DNA from 4 places in the Sphingobacterium sp. G1-14 genome. Region 1 is predicted to be linked to each of the others. Evidence: riboswitches for the same ligand, from Rfam matches in the RefSeq annotation. Region 1 holds a riboswitch; each other region holds the start of a gene.
The links. A riboswitch is a leader RNA that binds a small molecule or an ion and turns the genes downstream of it on or off. The one in region 1 is predicted to bind thiamine pyrophosphate.
Positions count from the first base shown of each region.

Region 2: linked by a shared signal. The riboswitch ahead of thiM (hydroxyethylthiazole kinase) and the one ahead of pnuC (nicotinamide riboside transporter PnuC) in region 1 are both predicted to bind thiamine pyrophosphate.
Region 3: linked by a shared signal. The riboswitch ahead of thiS (sulfur carrier protein ThiS) and the one ahead of pnuC (nicotinamide riboside transporter PnuC) in region 1 are both predicted to bind thiamine pyrophosphate.
Region 4: linked by a shared signal. The riboswitch ahead of CBM24_RS01925 (TonB-dependent receptor) and the one ahead of pnuC (nicotinamide riboside transporter PnuC) in region 1 are both predicted to bind thiamine pyrophosphate.

Region 1 covers NZ_CP021381.1:2,275,504-2,280,772, forward strand. The annotation lists gene CBM24_RS09420 (acyl transferase) at 1-75, opposite strand, end outside; gene fabG (3-oxoacyl-[acyl-carrier-protein] reductase) at 242-985, opposite strand; gene CBM24_RS09430 (malate:quinone oxidoreductase) at 1,499-2,998, shown strand; TPP riboswitch at 3,013-3,157, shown strand; gene pnuC (nicotinamide riboside transporter PnuC) at 3,213-3,830, shown strand; gene CBM24_RS09440 (acyl-CoA dehydrogenase) at 3,817-4,896, shown strand.
Region 2 covers NZ_CP021381.1:4,226,735-4,232,003, reverse strand. The annotation lists gene thiD (bifunctional hydroxymethylpyrimidine kinase/phosphomethylpyrimidine kinase) at 1-379, opposite strand, end outside; gene thiE (thiamine phosphate synthase) at 376-1,008, opposite strand; gene thiM (hydroxyethylthiazole kinase) at 998-1,801, opposite strand; TPP riboswitch at 1,883-1,975, opposite strand; gene CBM24_RS18375 (VanW family protein) at 2,038-2,880, opposite strand; gene CBM24_RS18370 (hypothetical protein) at 3,006-4,256, opposite strand; gene CBM24_RS18365 (dienelactone hydrolase family protein) at 4,290-5,033, opposite strand; gene CBM24_RS18360 (NAD(P)-dependent oxidoreductase) at 5,152-5,269, opposite strand, start outside.
Region 3 covers NZ_CP021381.1:3,838,314-3,843,582, reverse strand. The annotation lists gene CBM24_RS16620 (thiazole synthase) at 1-171, opposite strand, end outside; gene CBM24_RS16615 (thiamine phosphate synthase) at 168-800, opposite strand; gene CBM24_RS16610 (thiamine phosphate synthase) at 746-1,363, opposite strand; gene thiC (phosphomethylpyrimidine synthase ThiC) at 1,360-3,174, opposite strand; gene thiS (sulfur carrier protein ThiS) at 3,221-3,427, opposite strand; TPP riboswitch at 3,487-3,582, opposite strand; gene CBM24_RS16595 (alpha-L-rhamnosidase) at 3,743-5,269, shown strand, end outside.
Region 4 covers NZ_CP021381.1:441,466-446,734, forward strand. The annotation lists gene dtd (D-aminoacyl-tRNA deacylase) at 1-75, opposite strand, end outside; gene CBM24_RS01925 (TonB-dependent receptor) at 216-2,651, opposite strand; TPP riboswitch at 2,706-2,831, opposite strand; gene CBM24_RS01930 (amidohydrolase family protein) at 3,060-4,235, shown strand; gene CBM24_RS01935 (acylphosphatase) at 4,354-4,635, shown strand; gene CBM24_RS01940 (lipopolysaccharide biosynthesis protein) at 4,680-5,269, shown strand, end outside.

The DNA.
Region 1 (5,269 bases):
TTGGTAGGTATCTAAACAATGCTGATTAAAATCATCCTCGGTTTTAATGTCAAAAAAATCCTTCCAGTTCGTCATAGCATTTAAAAATTTGATGGACAAAATTAACTAAAATTTGGAAAAGAAAACCGTTAATTGTGGCGTGCATAGGTGTTTAGTAGAAATAGATCAGGATAGGCCGTGAAATATAACTAGAGAACAGGCTTAGGTCAAGTTTTCTTAACTCAACCTAAGCCTGTTTATTTTATAACATACCACCATCAACAGGAAGAACCTGTCCGGTTACGTATGCTGATAAATCAGATGCTAAATAAAGACATGCATTGGCAACGTCTTCTGGTTCACCAGCGCGTTTCAATGGAATTCCCGCTTCCCATCCAGCCACAACTTTAGGATCCAGTACATCAGTCATTTCGGTACGTATAAAACCTGGAGCAACTACGTTTGCACGGATATTACGAGAGCCTAATTCTTTAGCGATAGATTTTGTGAACCCGATAATACCAGCTTTTGATGCGGCATAATTTGCCTGACCGGCATTTCCTTGAACTCCAACAACTGAAGACATATTGATAAATGAACCTTTACGGTTTTTCATCATAATTTTCGAAGCAGCTTTTGTAACGTTAAAGACAGATTTTAAGTTGACATTTAATACATCATCCCAATTCTCTTCGGTCATACGCATTAACAAGCCGTCTTTTGTGATACCAGCATTATTTACAACGATATCTAATCCTCCAAAATCGGCAACGATCGCGTTGATTAATTGTTCTGCTTCTTCGAATTTTGAAGCGTCAGAGCGATAACCAATCACTTTGGTGCCGAAAGCCTGAAGCTCCTGTTCTAGCGCCTGTCCTTTTTCGACAGAAGAAAGATATGTAAAAGCGACGTTAGCACCATGTTGTGCAAACACTTCTGCAATTTTTCTTCCGATTCCTTTTGATGCTCCTGTTACTAAAGCAATTTTTCCTTCGAGTATTTTCATCTGTATAAGTTATTTGTTCTTCAATTATTCACACTTAGGCATTTATGTCCATTTTCCACGCGCTGTCTTTCTCTCACAGCCCGTCTGTTACTGGAATTCAATACGAAACATGAACTCGTTTCCATTTGGTTTATCTTGGTTATGCCCCAGTGCTTGTGTTTTTTCGATGCCGTCGTATTAGCGAATAAATGATCTTGTTTTTTTAGCTATTGTGTACACTATTGCCTTTTGATGTTCTGCAAAAATGTTAAAACTATATTATAACACAAAATCTTTCGATAAATAACGGTTTAAAATAGAAAAACATTGTGTGCTGACCTTGTGTTTATGTTGGAGTGGAAGCGTGTTTTCAGGAAACAATTTTAGAATTTTACGGTAAGCGATCGCTCACTTAGGATTATTTTAATAAATCAATGGTATTTTTGAATAAGTGGTTCTAAAAAGTACAGTTTTTTGACAAAAGACTTGGACGTTTACCAAAAACTATATTAAATTTGCATCAATCACAAAAACATGAGCAAAAAATCAAATAAAGAAGTTGACGTTGTTCTGATCGGCGCCGGTATTATGAGTGCTACTTTGGGTACTCTAATCAATGAATTAAGCCCAGACGTTAATATTGAAATTCTTGAGCGTTTGGATGTTGTGGCTGCTGAAAGTTCTGACGCTTGGAATAATGCTGGCACGGGTCACTCTGCCTTATGCGAGTTAAATTATACCCCCGAACAGAAAGATGGTTCTGTAAAGATTGATAAAGCAGTTAAAATTGCAGAGCAATTTGAAGTGTCTAAGCAATTTTGGTCCTACCTCGTTGATAAAGGCATTATTGCCCAACCTGAAAATTTTATCCGTAGTATTCCACACATGAGTGCGGTTTTTGGTGAAAAAGATGCTAAATTCCTAAAGACAAGATGGGAAACATTGACGACCCAAAACTTGTTCAAAGGGATGGAGTATACCGAAGATACGGCATTGTTGAAATCGTGGATTCCATTGATGATGGAAGGACGCGAGGCCGATGAAAAAATCGCTGCGACAAAAATGGATCTGGGCACTGATGTTAATTTTGGGTCGTTGACACGTGATTTGATCGCTAATCTTGAAAATAAAGAAAATATTTCGATCTCCTTAAACCATGAAGTAATCGACATCGAACGTGAAGACGATGGCCGTTGGGAAGTGGAGGTCAAAGATTTAAAGACAGGAACAAAGAGAGAAATAAAAGCAAAGTTTGTATTTATTGGGGCCGGTGGCCACTCGTTGTTGTTGTTGGAAAAATCTGGAATACCCGAAGCAAAAGGCTATGGCGGATTTCCTGTAGGGGGCCAATGGCTACGTTGTGTAAATGAAGAGATCATTAATACACATCATGCGAAAGTGTATGGAAAAGCTTCTGTTGGAGCTCCTCCAATGTCTGTACCGCACTTAGATACACGTTATATTGATGGCAAACAAGCGTTATTGTTTGGACCATATGCAGGTTTCTCAACTAAATTCTTAAAACAAGGGTCTTACTTCGATTTACCTGCTTCTATCAAATTGTCCAATATCCGCCCGATGTTATCAGCCGGACTTGACAACTTACCTTTGACGAAGTATCTTATTACTGAAGTCATGAAGTCACCAAAAGATAAACTAGAGTCTTTAAAACAATTTATGCCTACAGCTAAATTGGAGGATTGGGTTATCGAGAAAGCAGGACAACGTGTTCAGGTCATCAAGAAAGATGAGAAGAAAGGTGGAATTTTAGAATTTGGTACAGAGGTCGTTTCTAGTGCAGATGGTTCTATTGCTGCGCTATTAGGAGCTTCTCCTGGAGCTTCGACGTCAGTTGCTATCATGATCAGCCTGTTGAAGAGATGTTTCCCTGAACGTGCGAAATCAGATGAATACCGTAAAAAACTACGTGAAATGATTCCTTCACACGGGAAATCATTGAACGATGATGCGCAACTATGTAAAGAAACGCGTACGCGTACGCACAAAGCGTTGAAATTGATTGATATAGAATAATCAATTCGACAGAAAATATACTTATGGGGTGCTTGGAATGACCATGGTCATTCTCGGCTGAGATTATACCCAATAAAAGCGATTGTACCTCCTTGTACAATCGCTTTTATATACCTGATCCAGGTAATGCTGGCGTAGGGATTTAATTTCAATAAAAACGTCCGTTTTTCTCCCATAGGTTTATTATGAACTACACGAAATAATAAACAAGGCGATGACTTCTGAAACAATTTTCGAAGCTTTTATAAAACAGATTCAACAGGCCACCATCGCGGAATGGCTAGGGGTATCCTTTGGTGTTTTACAGGTTTGGTTTTCCCGGCAAAATAAATCGATCAATTACATTTTTGGGATTATTGGTATCTTAATTTCTGTTTACGTATTATTCCATGCGAAACTATATGCAGAAATATTACTACATCTCTATTATTTGATCATGAGCATCTATGGCTGGATCTATTGGAAATATAGTAGCGATGTTGCTGCTCCCATAACGCATTGTGAGCCGAAAGAATGGTGGATAGTAGGGGGAATCTGCGCTCTCGGTTTTCTGTTGTTTTATTTCGGATTGGTCCATTTAACGGATTCTGATGTACCGCTTTGGGACTCTGCAGTTTCCTGCACAGCTTGGGCAGGGATGTGGTTATTGGCAAAACGGAAGATAGAAAATTGGATATTGTTGAATATCAGTAATCTGATGGCAATTCCTTTACTGATCCATAAAGGGTTATTTCTTTATTCGGGCTTGACCTTGTTTTTATTTGTTATGGCATTTAGTGGATATTTTAATTGGAGGAGAATAATAAGTGAAGAAAGATATGCAACTCAATAGCGAAGATATTGCTATTCTGAAAGATAATCAGGCTAAGGGAATCCATCAGAAAACATTGTCGGATGGACAGCTCGAACTGATTTTTCGTCGGAAATGGTTTAAGATTTGGGTTCCACCTGCATTGGGTGGATTGGGGTTAAGTCTACCTGAAGGGCTCAATTTATTGGCTGACCTGGCTTATTGGGATGGGGGATTAGCTTGGACAGTAACGTTATGCTCAGGAGCAAATCTCTTTGTCGGTTTTATTGATCCGGTTTTAGGAGATCAGATTTTCAAAACGGATCGGGTTTGTTTTGGCGGCAGTGGGCAGGTATCAGGTACAGCTACACGTGAAGGTGAACATTATCGGCTCCGCGGTTTTTGGAGATATGCAACCGGAGCTCCTCATTTAACCCATTTTACCTTAAATGCTGCAATTCAGGAGGCAGGAAAACCCGTGTTGGACGAAAAAGGTGAACCACTGATAAAATCATTTTTTGTGGATCGTGATCATGTACTGGTGCATTACGACTGGGATACATTTGGATTGGAGGCTACGGCTTCGCATTCCTTTTCGCTGGAAGACATACTCGTTGATGGTAGGCAGTCTTTTGATATTGATGCGGCAAAAAGTACACGTAGCGAGCTGTTGTATCAATATCCCTTTATGCCTTTTGCGGAATTGACTTTACTGGCCAACTTTACGGGAATGTATAAGCGCTTTTTGGATTTAATCGAAAAACTATTTGTGTTAAAAAGCAATCAATCCAAATGGGAGAAGACTGAAAGTAAAGAAGCGTTTAGGGTACTCGATGACTTTCAGCAAGATTATGTTAATCGGAGGGAAGCAATAATGAATTTGGCCGTTCTTTCTTGGGTAAATCTTCATGATGGCAATGATAATGCAGCAATTTATGAACAGATAGGGATACAAAGTCGAGATTTTGTGGAATGTATCTTGACAAATACAATAAGACTCTATCCGCATACCGGAATCTCGGGGGCCGCCATTGATCATGAAATCAATATAATCTTCCGGAATATTTTTACGGCTTCGCAGCATAAGTTACTACAGAAGAGTTTATAACAAAAAAGACTATCCTAGGATAGTCTTTTTTGTTATAAAAGAACGTGTAGATCGCCAGACTTGGTTAGAAGTTTTGCTACCGTAAATAATTTCTTATCTTGTTGCTTGAAATAACCAATTGTAAGCATAAGAGAAGTTTGTGTTTGATTAAAAGTTTATTTGTAATATTATTGTTTAATTTTTTTTGTCAGGTGCTAATGGCACAGCAACGGCTTACACTTTTAAAATCAATTTTTCAGGAGCTTAAAAATAATTCAATCCATAAGAATAAGATAAATCGGTCCAATATGGATCTTATTACTATTAGGTTGCCATATATACTTAGATTGGGCAATATCTGCATATCATATTTTTGAGATCGTTTGCGTAGAAA
Region 2 (5,269 bases), 2.0 Mb from region 1:
TTGTATCATCGTGAATGAGCTTGTGCCCGCTGGTCGAGACCATGACTGGATCAAATACGATAGGCCCTTTATATTCTTTTAAATAGCTGCTAATAAGCTCCACAAGTTCAATATTGTGTACCATTCCTATTTTGATTGCATCGGGATAGATATCGTCAAAAATAGCATCCAATTGGTCCTGGACGGCTGCTGTAGGAATTTCATAAATACGTCTTACACCTTGTGTGTTCTGAACGGGTAAGGCAGTTAAAACATTCATGGCATAACAACCTAATGCAGATATGGTTTTGGTATCTGCCTGTATACCTGCACCACCGCTACCATCGAACCCCGCAATGCTGAGTACGGTAGGGACGCGGTATTTTTTATCTTTTGTCATTTTAATAGTTCTTTTAGTTGTGCACTGGCAGCTCTGGGATCTTGACTTTGGCATATGGCCGAAACGACTGCAATGGAGTCTGCACCGGCATTCCAGGTCTCTTCTGCTGTTTGTAAATTCATCCTTCCGATAGCGATCAATGGTTTTTCCGTCCTACTCCGAAGTTGTTTTAAACCCGCAATTCCCCATTCAGTAACCGTATCTACTTTTGTTTTCGTAGAAAAAATGGGGCTTACACCAAGGTGGTCGACGGTGTACATTTGTTCACTTTCCAGTTGTTGCATGTCTTCTATGGACCAGCCTATGGTTAATTTATCACCATATTTTTCGCGAATAGCGAGCGGCTGCAAATCATTTTGACCCACATGTACTCCCCATGCCTCGATTTGGGCAGCGATTGCTACGGCATCATTGATCACGAGCGGAATACCATAATGATCGGTCAGTTTTTTCAAACGGATGGCTTTATCCAAAAATGTGGCCGGATCGTCAGCCTTTTCGCGCAATTGTATAAGATCGACTCCGCCAATAATGGCTTCTTCGGCAACATTGAGCCAATTTTGAGGATAACAGTCCCGCTCAGAAATTACCAAATATAAAGGGTAGGGAAAAAGCGGATTAATGCGCATAGCGTTTGATCTTGAGCTTTGATTTGAGACGTTCTGCATTGAGCTGATAGAGTTCATCATAGAGATTCAATTGCAGGGTGCCCGGTCCAGCTGCTGTTTGGGCAGCGAGTTCTCCCGCTAAGCTCAGAATGGATACACCGGCAACAGCTGCTTCAAAATATTGGTCTGTAACACCTAGAAATGCACCAATAAGCGCAGTAGCACTACAGCCAAGCCCAGTTACCTGTGTCATTAAAGGGTTGCCATTAAAAACTTCAACCCGATATTGCTGTGAAAGGATATAGTCTACTTCTCCAGAAATACAGATAATGGAGCCGGTTTGTTCTTGTAATAATTGGCCAAATCGGAGCGCATCTTTACTCGCTGTCGTGCTGTCGACTCCCTTTGTGTTCGGTTGGTTGAAATTGTACAGCGTCATGATTTCTGATGCATTTCCACGAATAACCGTGGGTTTGAGATCCAGTAGATTGGATAATAAATCATTGCGGAATGCTGATATCCCAGCACCAACAGGATCAAGTACCCATGGCCGTCCAATGGTATTGGCATGTTCGGTAGCAACCAGCATAGCTTCGGCAGTATCTTCACTCAAGGTGCCGATATTAATGACAAGAGCTTGTGCAATATCGACAACCTCGCGTACTTCTAATGGGCTGTGTACCATCACAGGGGACGCTCCTAGGGCTAAAAGTGCGTTGGCAGTATTGTTCATCACGACTAGGTTTGTGATGTTGTGTACAAGGGGTTTTTCGACCCTCAGCTGCTCTAATAAATTGATAATTGAATCTTCCATTTTTTTACATATGCTAAGATATACTGTGTGGCCTTGGAGGGAAGAAGAGCGATAGCCTGTGCAGTAAAGGAGTATGCTGTACAGTGGATTTTTGCTTTTCCCTACGCCGGTATAAACCGAATCAGGTTCAAAGGGACTATCTCAATTCTATACAGAATACCCCCAAAGCCAGACCAAACTTAAACAAAAAAGAGGACTTTTCATATCCGTCATTTTTCGATCATTAGCTTGTTGAATTAATCGGCCGGATTTTGATCGGCACTAATTTCAATGTATTCAACAGGGGTATAGGTAACCCGGGCAAAATTTTTGGTCAAAAGTTCGGTTTCCAAAATCTTTCCACCCTGAAACTTTAAAAATTTCTCGCGCCAAATCTCATTTTTCCGAAAGAACTGATTGTCTATTTTAAGAAATTGATGTTCTTTTTCAACGACATGGTACGCAAAATCCAGTTCTTGATCAATTCTTAATTCGCCCTCTAAACATTTGTCTGTGAACCAGAGATTTATTTGAAAGGTGTAAGGCGTGTTGTTGGTGAATTGATAGTCGCGGTAATTATAAAAGACGGTAGCTCCACTACCGAATGGCAAAACACGGCCATCGTCCGGAAATGGATCAAAAGAGTGGTGATAACGTTCATTGACGGTGAGTGGACTATGGATAACAAGCCAATGGATGAGGTTGGATATTTGACAGATTCCACCGCCAATACCCGCTCTTGCTTCACCAAAGGATAACTCCATGCCGGGCAGATATCCTTTTTTTACAGTGGGTAGTCCAACGAGTTTACAAAATGAAAAGGTTTCCTTCGGTCTGATCAGAATGCTATTAATCTGTGCTGCTGCAATTTTCAGGTTGGTAACTTTGTTAATCTGCAATTGCATATTATTTTCGCCTAGTTTTTTTAATAAGACAGACTGATGCTTTTTAATACGAAAGGGAAGTTTTTCAGTTGATTTAGCTGTGCTGTATTTCTTATTATCAAATAGCCAAACGGCTTTGCGCTGCACTCTTCTCGCCCATACTGCAATAAAATAGAGTATGGGATGAAGTTGACTGATCAGTTTTCTTTTTCTCAATTTGACGTTTATGTATCGCTATCAAAATTAGTGCAGAAATGTGTTTTTTGCCGAATTTCGTCGAATATTTTTTTGTCAAAATCAAGAATCTTATTGTCTGAGCTTAGTGCAGTTTTTCAGTTCGTTTAGTTGGTTTTCTTTGCCTGTATGTATTTCGCTGTTAACTTTCCCTCCTTGTTATAGATCAAGCTTTCGTAGGCACAGTTTCCGAGATCTTTTACAATAGATTTTTGTTGTAATACACCCTCATAATAAAACTCATCAATCGTTTCGTTGGCTCGGTACGATCGCTTGATTTCGGCTGTCAGTCGATCGCTTTGATCGAAGGTTTGGCGCAGCGAGTAGTCACTTGTTTCCGGACTATCATATTGATAGCGGACGCGACTTTCTCTTTGATCATTTCTGCCCGAAATCTCTTCAGTAATTCGATTCTGTTGATCATAACTGTAAATGGTCCAGTCTCTCCGTTGATAGACAAAATGAATGGATTCACTTTTTATAACCTGGAGTTTACTGTTCAAGTGATAAATCATCGCCGATTCAAATGTAGGATCGTAGGAAACAATGGTATTTGGGAGATACCGGTAAATTGTACTGCTGCTCCACTTACTATTTCGAAGGTACTGTATGGAGTCGATAAGTCCGAATTGATTATAGCATCTTTTGTTGTAATAATTATTTCCCCCGGAAAGATTGTTCGATGTGATCTCTTTGCCTTCTTCATATACAGTCGTCATAATTGCACCGGATTGCACCGCATTTTCGTCCGAAAACTGCTGCATTACATAAGTGCCGTCACATTTATTCTTACGCTGACTGTAATAAAGAGGAAGAGCGGAATTTGCGATAATAGCCGCTGCATATTGCCCGGATGGAATAAATTGAACTTGTGCGATTGAGTCAAAGAAATGTGAGGCATTATATTGTGCAGAAGCTTTCTTTGACGCAATTGGTGTGCTGGTGTTTAATATCGGTTTGGCTGCTGCCAGATAGGTATTACTATCGTATATGATCTTGGGTTTGGCTAATCCATCAAACAAGATCATGGCATGACGTTGCTTCAATGACAATACGTCGATGGTCCACTGGTGATTTTTAACGATGAATGTGAGTTTTTTTGCATCGGTTTTTGTGACCAGTAACTTTGTTGTGCTATAAGGTACTAATTTGAAAATCTCAGCAGCATTTTTTTCGTGTAGACGCATGATAAAATCAGTTGATTTATCGGACTCATTGGTTAGAAAAAGAACTGCATGCGTTGGGCTAGCTATTGTTAGCGATTTTACTGTTTGCGATGCTGCGCTGGGACTATATAACAGCAATATCAACAACTGAATGATAATCGGATAAAAGTGCAGTTTCGCGTTATAATTCATTTGGGTCGATATTGCTGTTGTTGACTTTGCTATTTAATTTAATACTTCTTTCAAAAATAATAAGGTGTGCTCCCAGGCACGTTTAGCCATTACGGGGTTATATTCGGCTGACTCGGGATTCGTAAACGTATGTCCCGAATTTGCGTAGGTAATTATTTGCCAGTCTGCTTTTCCTTCATTTAATTCCTTGACCAACCCATCGTAATCTTCTTTTGATACGCTTTTATCGGCTGCTGGGTGCTCAACGAGTACTTTTGTTTTGATCGAACCATTGGGTCTGTCGGCAGCTTTGGATAGGCCTCCGTGGATACTGATCACTGCATTGACGGGGAAGCCGGCTCTCGCTGCTTCTAAGGCTCCTGAACCTCCAAAACAATAGCCGATGACAGCAATTTTCGTCGGATCCGCGCCCTCTTTTTTCAGTTGTTCCAATGCGAGCATTATGCGATGCTGATAAGCTTTATAGTCTGTCTTATAGTGGCCGGCAATTTTCGAAGCTGCGGTGTTGTCCGAGGGAATATTTCCTTCACCGTAGATGTCGGCAATGAACGCGATGTAACCTTCTTTTTCAAGAAGCAATGCAGCTTGTTTCGCTTCGTTGTCAATTCCCTTCCATGCCGGAAGAATTAAGACAGCAGGGCCTTTTTTTGCCCTATTGGAGGTTACCATGCCGTTGAGTTTTTGTTCACCATCCTGGTAAGAAACCTGTTTTAATTGTTGGGCCTGCGTAGTCATGGTGACTATAGTAAGCACCAATAGTGTCATAACTGTTTTCATCTGTTAATAATTTGTTCCACTTATTATTTTGTGTGATCAGAAATGAACCTAATTTGGAGTCCATCTCAACTAAATATAATTTTCAATGTACATTTTTTTCACTGTCGCCAACCTGAAGCTATGACTTGATGGATTCAATGATACCAATAACATCGAGCTGTCCGAGACCTTGATCCTGTGCTTTTCCGTAGGTTTCGAGTAAGGTCTTGAGGAGGGGATAGTCAGCACCGGCCTGT
Region 3 (5,269 bases), 1.6 Mb from region 1:
GATGAGACTGTCGTCTGAGCTGGTCTGGTCGATTCGTTTGAGGGCAACGGTGACCAATTGGGAGGCAGAAGCCACAATGGCATCGCTCATTTCTGTGAGATTACCGAATTTGCCCGTACCCAGAAATAATCTGGATTCAAATACGCGATCGGCTATATGTAGGTTGTTCATAATAAAATTTTATTGATGGATGAAACAATGTTTGGAGTCTTGGTTACGATTCCGGAGAGTGCTACACCGTAAACTCCAATTTCTAATAGCTGTTGGATATCTTCAAGTTGGCTTATACCGCCAATTGCGAATATTGGAATAGGGGGCAAGTCTTCTAGGTGGACTTGTCGGATGATGTTTTCATATCCTGCAATCCCCAATAGGGGACTTAGTTTTTGTTTTGTTGTGGTATAGTTGAATGGTCCGAGTCCGATATAGTCACAATGTTCACTTATTCTTTGTTTTACATCCGCAAAGCTATTGGCAGTACCGCCGATTATTTTTCCTGCCCCCAATATGTCCCGGGCAGCTGTGACGCTGCAGTCATCCAGTCCCAAGTGCACTCCATCAGCATCTACAGCCGCTGCAAGCAAAGGATGGTCATTGATAATACAGCTGGCACCAAATTCGGAACAGGTTTGCTTGATCTGTTCTGCAAGCAGGTAGCGGCTCTTTTCATCGGCGTCCTTCCATCTGATCTGTATCCATTTGGCCCCCGCATCCAGCGCTTTCAGTATGTTATTTTTTTGTTCAGTTAATGTTTGTCCCTGCGATATATATTGGAGTTTTTCCATAGTTTTTGTTTGCATGCTATAAAATTTTGAACGGGATCAGGGTGCTTCCATAAAGTACCATATAAGGCAATTCCATCTGCACCTTGCTGCATCGGGATAAGACAGTTGCCTTGGTTTATCCCTCCAAGACCGATGAGACCAACAGTAAAGTTGGAGCGTGACGGGAGCTGATCCAACCTTGCATTATACACTCCATACCCCACTTTTGAGATGCTTGGAAATAATGGACTTAGAAAAGCATAGGCCCAACATTCATCAAGGTTATTGAATTGATCGATATCATGCACAGATGTCGAACAGATTGCTGTAGACAGCATTTGATTTGTAGATCTATCCTTTCTATTCTTTTCGGTCATATGAATACGTGCGATTCCGAGCTCAGCCGATAGGTGAGGGTGGGAATGTAGGACCAATCTGTCCAGGTACGTTGAATCTATAGATTCAACGTACCTGGACATTTGTAGGTCCGTAAAATGATACTTGCGCAAATGCAGGATATCAAGTCCTTCTTTAAACAAAGCATTTATAATCCCTATTTCAGAAGGGATCGTTTCTGCTGCTGTCAAAGCGATGATCATAAATAGATCTCTTTTCCTTGTGCGATGAATTCCTGCGATTTTTCCAGCATTCCTTGTGCGGCACTATCTCTGATTTCCTGCGTAATTTTCATCGAGCAAAATTTGGGCCCGCACATGGAGCAGAAGTGAGCCACTTTGGCCGCATCCGCAGGCAACGTTTCGTCATGATACTCCCGTGCGGTATCTGGATCCAGGGAAAGGTTGAATTGATCTTCCCACCTAAATTCAAATCTCGCTTTACTCAAGGCATTATCACGGTATTGTGCACCCGGATGTCCTTTGGCCAAATCGGCCGCATGGGCAGCTAGTTTATAGGTGATTACACCGTCTTTAACGTCTTTTTTATTTGGTAGGCCCAGATGTTCTTTGGGCGTCACATAGCAAAGCATCGCACATCCATACCAACCGATCATCGCAGCTCCAATGGCCGACGTGATATGGTCATAACCTGGAGCGATATCAGTTGTTAAGGGACCCAAGGTATAAAATGGAGCTTCGTCACAACAAGCCAATTGCTTGTCCATATTCTCTTTGATCAATTGCATAGGAACATGCCCTGGACCTTCGATCATCACCTGAACATCATGTTTCCAGGCGACCTTGGTGAGTTCGCTCAGTGTTTCGAGCTCAGCAAATTGAGCCGCATCGTTGGCGTCCGCAATGGCTCCTGGACGGAGACCATCGCCAAGTGAAAAAGCAACATCATATCGCTTCATAATCTCACAGATCTCCTCAAAATGGGTATAGAGAAAGTTCTCTTTGTGGTGGAAAAGACACCATTTGGCCATGATAGACCCACCTCTGGAGACAATGCCCGTTACTCGAGAAGCGGTGAGATGGATATAACGAAGCAGTACGCCGGCGTGTATGGTAAAGTACGAAACACCCTGTTCGGCCTGTTCAATCAAGGTATCTTTGAATATTTCCCAGGTAAGGTCCTCGGCCACCCCCTTCACTTTTTCGAGCGCCTGATAGATCGGTACCGTACCGATTGGAACGGGCGAGTTACGGATAATCCATTCGCGGGTTTCGTGAATATTTTTGCCAGTGGATAGGTCCATGATGGTATCGGCTCCCCAACGACAGGCCCATACCGCTTTTTCAACTTCTTCCTCTATACTTGAACTTACGGCGCTATTGCCAATATTGGCATTAATTTTAACAAGAAAGTTGCGCCCGATAATCATGGGTTCACTTTCAGGATGATTTATATTATTGGGGATGATCGCTCTTCCGGCAGCGATTTCCTCACGGACAAATTCTGGTGTAATAGCTTTATTATGTGTTCTAGCGCCAAAGTTTTGCCCTTTATGCTGATGATCCATTCCGGGGGTACTGGCCGTGAGCTGCTCGATACGTTGGTTTTCACGGATAGCAACGTACTCCATTTCTGGGGTAATGATGCCTTGCTTTGCATAATGTAATTGGGTGACATTCCTGCCGGCAGAGGCTACTTTCGGTTTATGGCTATACGCAAATCGGAGTTCATCTAACGTTGGATCAGAAAGGCGTTTTTGTCCATATTCAGAGCTTATGCCAGCTAGCTGTATGACATCCTGACGATCCAAGATCCACTGATCGCGAAGGCGAGGGAGGCCTTTTCGGATATCGATATGGACGGTATCATCCGTATAAGGTCCAGAAGTATCATAAATTGTTACCGGCGGATTAATTTCTACTTCTCCATTCGTTAATTTGGTTGGACTCAAGGTGATTTGACGCATGGCGACTTGAATAGGAAATAGTTTTCCGGATACAAAAATTTTCTTTGCATTTGGAAAGGGTGATTGCGTAATTGTTTCAGCTGTCATTTTTTTCTGTATTGGGTGAATTACTCGGTTGATTTTTTGGAAATGGCTATCCGCCCTGAGATGCGGTAATTAAGATAATCTGATCGTAAGGTTTAAGTGTTGTCGTAGCCCAGTCCTTTTTGGGGATGACTTTGTTGTTGATGGCTACAGCCACACCCTGAGTTTTGCCAGATAATTCCAAAAGCAACAAGCCTTCAAGTGAAGTAAGTGTGGGATCGAAAAATCGAATCTGATGGTTTATTGTAAGTTCCATTCCTTAATTTTTTTGGTAAAACTTTAGGAATGGCTACACAAAGGCACAGCAATGCACCTTGTAGACAGCTCACTTTTCCCTACGCCAGTATGATCCGGATCAGGTTCTAAGGGTAAAATCTCAGCCTGCACGAGCAGACACCCCTAAAGTTGCGACTAAGATAAGGTTATTTTTATGAAAGTTGCAAGAAATTTATTTTACAGACTTAGGCATATTGTGCAGGAAAGTACAGGTCAGTATGTGGGAAATATTTGATATATTAGTTTTTTGAATCAGCTAAAACAATTTAACAACCACCAAGAATAGTATCTTTTAATGCGTAGGATTTTATTGACAACACTGTTGTGTATCGCTAGCAACACTTATGCCCAACCTAAACACAACTGCAGCGCCGTGCAGTTGACATGCGAACATTTGGTCAATCCGTTGGGTATTGATGCAATTCACCCGAGACTTAGCTGGCGACTTGAGGACCAACGTAAAGGTGCGGTACAACAAGCTTATCAGATCCTTTTAGGGCAAGATTCGCTGGCATTACTGAAAGAGACAAAAGATAGCTGGGATAGTGGCAAACAGTTCAGCTCGGCTATGTTAGTGCCCTATAACGGCGCACAGTTAAAGCCACAGACTAAGTACTACTGGAAGGTTAAAATATGGGATAAGGATGGTGTATCAACACGTTCTGAAATAGCATCTTTCGAAACAGGAATGATGGGAATGGACCTTTGGAAAGGAAAATGGATCAGCGACAATAAGGATATTCATGCACGGGAAACGCCTTATTTTAGAAGAGAATTTAAGGCAAATAAGCAGATAAAATCTGCCCGCGCGTATATTGCCACAGCGGGATTATATGAACTTTCCATTAATGGCCAGCGCGTTGGCGACCACCGTCTGGATCCAATGTATACTCGGTTTGACCGACGCACATTGTATGTCGTGACGGACGTAACCCAGCAGCTTCAAAAAGGAGAGAACGCCATTGGCGTTGTTTTGGGGAATGGCTGGTATAATCATCAACCACTGGCCGTTTGGAACTTTGATAAAGCACCATGGCGGGCCCGGCCAACATTCTGTTTAGAACTGAAAATCGTTTATACAGATGGAACGACGGAAACCATTGTTTCGGATAAGCAGTGGAAGACTGCTTCGGGGCCAATCACCTATAATAATATTTACACTGGTGAGCATTACGATGCAAGACTGGAAATACCTAACTGGGATAAACCAAAATACGATGATTCGGCCTGGCCGGCTGTTCAGTATAGAAATGCGCCATCAGCGCATATCGTTTCCCAACAGATGGTACCGATTCGGCTCGTAAAGTCCTATAAGCCAAAATCAGTGACAAAGATAGACCAACGTACCTATGTGTTCGATATGGGCCAGAATATGGCCGGGATTACAAAAATTAGAGTGAAAGGAGCTGCGGGTACTATGCTGCGTATCAAGCATGGTGAGCGATTGCAGGCCGATGGGCATCTTGATCAGTCCAATATTGATGTTTATTATCGGGGCGATAAGGAAAAGGAGCCTTTTCAGACCGATATATTGACCTTAAGTGGCCGCGAGGATGAGTTTATGGCCAAGTTCGGTTACAAAGGGTTTCGTTATGTCGAGGTTAGCAGCAGTGCCGCAATTGCATTGGATAGTTCGGCTGTGACCGCCTATTTTATGCATAGTGATGTGTCTGCTATTGGACAGCTCAAGACATCATCAGCGTTGGTCAATAAACTATGGACAGCGACCAACAATGCCTACTTGTCCAATTTGATGGGCTATCCTACAGACTGTCCGCAACGGGAAAAGAACGGCTGGACAGGGGATGGGCACCTTGCGATT
Region 4 (5,269 bases), 1.8 Mb from region 1:
CTTCTGGATCTGGCCTGTAATCTGATTATCTACCGTACAAGAGGCGTTTTTCACTCGTTGTATAACTGCGCGCATAATGAAAAGTATAAAACCAAAGGTAAAAATTCCGATTGTTAAACACGATGTAATGTGCAATTTATCCACCATATTAAATAAAAAACGTCTCTTGCTTCCTCAGGAAAAAAGAGACGTTTTTTTATTTAAATAAATTGTTTCTAAAATTTGAAATTCAAGCCCAATAGGAAATTTGTTGGTGCTTGTGGGAAATAGAAATTATAATATTTTCGGGTATCACCTTCCATCCAACCAAAGGTGTAGCCATTGGCTTCGTACTTTTCGTTGAAGATGTTGTTGACCTGTAAAGTTGCACTGATGTTTTTGATACCTAATGCTGTAAAGCTATAGTTTGCTAACAGATTGTTGACAAAATAAGAGGAAATGCTTCTCTCTTTCGCAGATGAATTATCTAGATATTGTCTTCCTACAAATTTGGATAGAAGAGAGAATGTAAGTGATGTTATCGGACTATAAGAAAAATTACTTGACAAAATCGTTCCCGGAGATAAAGCAATGTCTGTTTTCGAATAAAATATCCTTGTATCACCGATTACCTCTTCAAAGTCTTTAATTTTATTTTGGCTGAAACTAGCTGTTGCTTTCCAGTTGAACTGCTTGTTGATGTTCCATGATCCATCGAATTCAAGCCCCATTCTATAGCTATCTTTGACATTTTGTCGAATTGGAGAGCCAGTATCACTGATTTCACCTGTTGGGATCAACTGATCCTTGTAAAACATGCCATACCCATTCAATCCGATGTTGAATTTTTCATTTGTAAAGCGATAGCCAAATTCGATGTCCTGCATTTTCTCCGGGGTCGGGTCGGGTAAGGCGCTATTTTTCTCTATAAAATCCTTGCGAACAGGTTCTTTCTGTGCAAAGGCATAAGAAGCGTATACATTTGAATGGTCATTTAGCAAATAAGTTGCACCAGCTTTAGGGTTTAAGAAATTAAACTTAGGATGATAATTATAATTTTTCACCTTATCATCATCACCATACATGTGGTAATCTACATTCCGATATTGAATATCGGCCATTAATATCCACTTATCTAGTTTATAATCGACCTTTAAGAAATTACTGAAATCATTTTTTTGTGATTTCCCGAAGTAATATTTATCGTCAAGAAAACCTGTTGATGCATATTGTGCCCAAATCACCTGGCCATAATGTTTTCCTTTGTATTGATTATAAGCTCCACCCCAAGTAATTTCAAGCTGATCATTCGGTCTGTAATTTAGGGCATAGGTCATGCCATAAAAATAATTATCAAGCCATCTCCTGCGGACGAGATCTGTTTTTTGTATGGTATCTTTACCAATGATGACGTTAGGCAAACCGTATTTACTTAGTTTATCTCCGGGTCTCATTTCTTCATAGTAACCATAACCTCTTGTATAGTGTAGGGCTGTATTGAGCGTCAATTTGTCGTTCAGGATATTGGTATAATGAAGTTGATGATGTTTCTGCGTATAATTATCTGTTTGATTTTGATACGTATATAGATTATAATCCCGGCCGGCGTTCATGAAACGATCCTTCTCTGCGCCCGAGATTTCGAGTGCATTATCTGCATAGTCATCCATGCGTGATCGATCGCCAGTAATCAATGGTTCGGGAACGCCATTCCAGGCTTGATATGTCTTTTCTTTTCCCCAGAATACAATTCCTTTTAAAATATGTTTCTTGCCATAATAACCTCCGTCCACATAAAAAGATTGTAAGTCTGAACTACCTCTTTCGATATAACCATCGCTACTGATTCGAGATAATCTGGCATTGAAGGCAAATTTGTCGTTAATTAGCCCGGTACCTACCTTGACTGTATTTTTCCAGGTATTGTAGGAGCCAAATGAATTGTTGAGCTCTGCGTAAGGGGTTTCGACTAACGTATTGGACTGAATATTTAATGAGGCTCCAAATGATCCGGCACCATTCGTCGAAGTCCCAATACCACGCTGAACTTGGATGCTCTCGGTAGAAGAGGCAAAGTCGGGAAGGTTTACAAAAAATGAACCCATGCTCTCCGCATCATTTAAAGGGATTCCATTTAATGTTACGTTGATTCGTTGATTATCCGATCCCCTGATTGTCATTCCGGTATAACCTATACCTGCACCGGCATCGGAATTGACCTGCACGGATGGAGTCTGATTTAAAAGGAATGGAATATCCTGGCCGAGGTTATTACGCGTTATTTCTTCTTTGGAGATGTTTTTAAAGGTTGTAGGAGCATTTCTTTTGGCACGGGTAGATTGAACAAGTACCTCTTCCATTTGAATTGTACTAGGTTCTAACGCTACCGTAAGCTCCAAATTGTCTTTAACATCCACATTTTGGCTCCATGTTTTATATCCAAGAGAAGATACCTGGATCTGGTGCTTACCTGTATTGATACGATATAGTTTAATCAGTCCATTTTTGTCCGATTGGCCAGCGAAGGATGCTTGTCCATCTATGGATATGGAAACATACTGTAAGGGGGTCTGATTAGTATTGTCTACAGCTTTAATTGTCAGATTTTGTTGCGCAATGGCAATTTGGCTTGAAATAGTAGCTAAGGAGCTACAAATCAAAAATTTGATCATGGTAATGTATTTTGTTTGAGTTAAACAAATCATAGCAAGGGGTTACTATGACCGCACTATTTAACTAACCTCTCCCTACGCCAGCATTATCTGGATCAGGTGTACAGAATTTAATCTGTTGGGTATAATCTCAGCCTTTATTTGTGTTCCTGACAAAACAAGGCACCCCTATTCGATGCTGCGAATATATAAATTTAAAATTGAAATGAAGTATAAAGAAGTAATTTATGACAAATGGAAAAGAGTGGATTTGCGGTATTATTTCTTTTTGGTTAAAAATTTGTGCAAATTGTTGTTTTTGGTATTTATTGTTCTTTTTAGGTACCTTGGCATGAATTTTTCTACTAGAGGTATGTATTCATACAGGTCAAAAAATTTTAGTTACTAAATTGATAGTGAGGAGATAAAATGTTAAAATATTTAAGCGCTAATTATATTCTGCCGATTACTTCAATGCCAATAAAAGACGGTATTGTTTCGGTAGATGAGGAGGGGGTAATTCAAGGTATCTATGACCCAACTTCATTTACACCTTCAGATAAAACGAAGGTTGAGAGATATGAAGGAGTGATAATTCCAGGTTTTATCAATGCACATTGCCACATTGAATTGTCGCATATGAAAGGTATTGTTCCTAAAGGTACGGGGCTTCCGAGCTTTCTCAGTAAGGTGATGACAACGCGGTCGGCATCGATGAAAAAAATAGATGACGCTATGGCCAAAGCCGATCGAGATATGTACGAAAATGGTATTGTCGCAGTCGGAGATCACGCCAACACTGATAATTCTTCAAAATTGAAGGAAGATTCACAGATATTATATCACACATTTGTGGAGGTGCTCGGAATTGAACCTGAAGAAGCTGACTTTAAGTTAAAGGAGGCTAAATCGTTGACCCAAGAGTTTAGGAATGGGCATGTATCCATTACTCCGCACGCTCCCTATTCTTGTTCGAAGGTCCTTTTTAAGAAATTCAAGAAGATGGTTCCGGAAACAAATATTATCAGTATTCACAATCAAGAAAGTGAAGAGGAGAATAAACTGTTCCGTTATAAAATGGGTGAGTTCTTGGACTTTTATAAAAGTATAGGAAAAAATGCTGATGCGATTAAGGCGCAGGCAAGAAATTCGATTCAGTCTTATCTTCCTTATTTGCCTTATCCAAATAAATTATTGTTGGTTCATAACACCTATACCTCTCTTAAAGATTTGGATTTTGTAGAGCGTATGGATCGTGATGTGATGTGGTGTCTCTGTCCAAAAGCCAACCTTTATATTGAGGGAACATTACCAAAGGTTCAGAATTTTATGAATGCCGGACAGCGTTTGGTAATCGGAACGGACAGTTTAGCTTCAAACGATACATTGTCCATTTTGGAGGAGCTAAAGGTATTGCATGCGCACTTTGAGGATCTGGATTTCTTGCAGACTATTCAATGGGCTACAATCAATGGTGCTATCGCGTTGAACATTGAGAATGAATTTGGCTCACTTGAAGTGGGTAAAAAACCTGGGATTGTGTTGTTGCAAGGTATGGAACACATGCGCCTAAATGAAGATGTTAAGGTAAAACGTTTAGCGTAGTATTTAATTCCCCAAAACTTCTGTACTTTTGCTCTTATTGAACCGTCCATGACTATAATAACGAAACTATAGTCATGGTAAGTTCCATCTGACCGATGGAAGAAAAAATAAGTTACAGATGAAACATTTGAATATTTCAATAAGAGGTAAAGTACAGGGGGTCTTTTTTAGATTGACAACCAAGGCGGTTGCAGATCAAGTCGGTGTTAGAGGCTTTGTTGTCAATTTAAAAGATGGTTCTGTCTATATAGAGGGCGAGGGCGACGATTTTGCACTAGATTCACTGTTGGAGTTCTGCCAAGAAGGACCCGAGGGTGCAATCGTTGAAAGTGTTGAGGTAAAGGAAGGCGAAATGAAGGGCTTTTCCAATTTTGAAGTAGTTAAAAGAGTTCAATCTTAAGCCGTTTCGCCTTGTCAGTACTTAAAAAATTCGCCGGACAGACCATGATTTATGGCCTGAGTACGATTATAGCCCGTATGCTGTATTTCGTCATGACGCCATTGTATGTCCTCAAATATCCACCTGCGTCCTACGGAATATTTACTAATATGTACGCCTGGGCATCCATGATCAATGCCGTTTTGGCATTTGGAATGGAAACAACTTTTTTTAGGTTTCTCCAAAAAGTCGAAGAAAAGGATAAAAAGCAGGTTTTCAATAACAGTTTTATCGTCATTGCTTCTTTGGCAACATTATTTTTTATTACGGCCATAGTCTTTGCTGGCACTATTGGTAGCTGGTTGAATAAGGGAACTTACAATGCCGATTACGAGAGCTATGTGAAGTATTTCGCCCTCATATTGGCATTGGATGCTTTAGCTATTGTTCCTTTTGCGAAATTGAGATCGGAGGGAAGGCCTATTCGATTTGGTGCTATTAAATTGGCCAACATCGGTATTATGGTTATTCTTAACCTATTCTTTATTGCGCTAGTTCCCTATCTGATAAAAGATGGTGGTACTTTGGGTAATTGGTGTTCCGGTTGGTATAGAAATGAATGGATAGGTTATGTATTTATTTCTAATATTGTGGC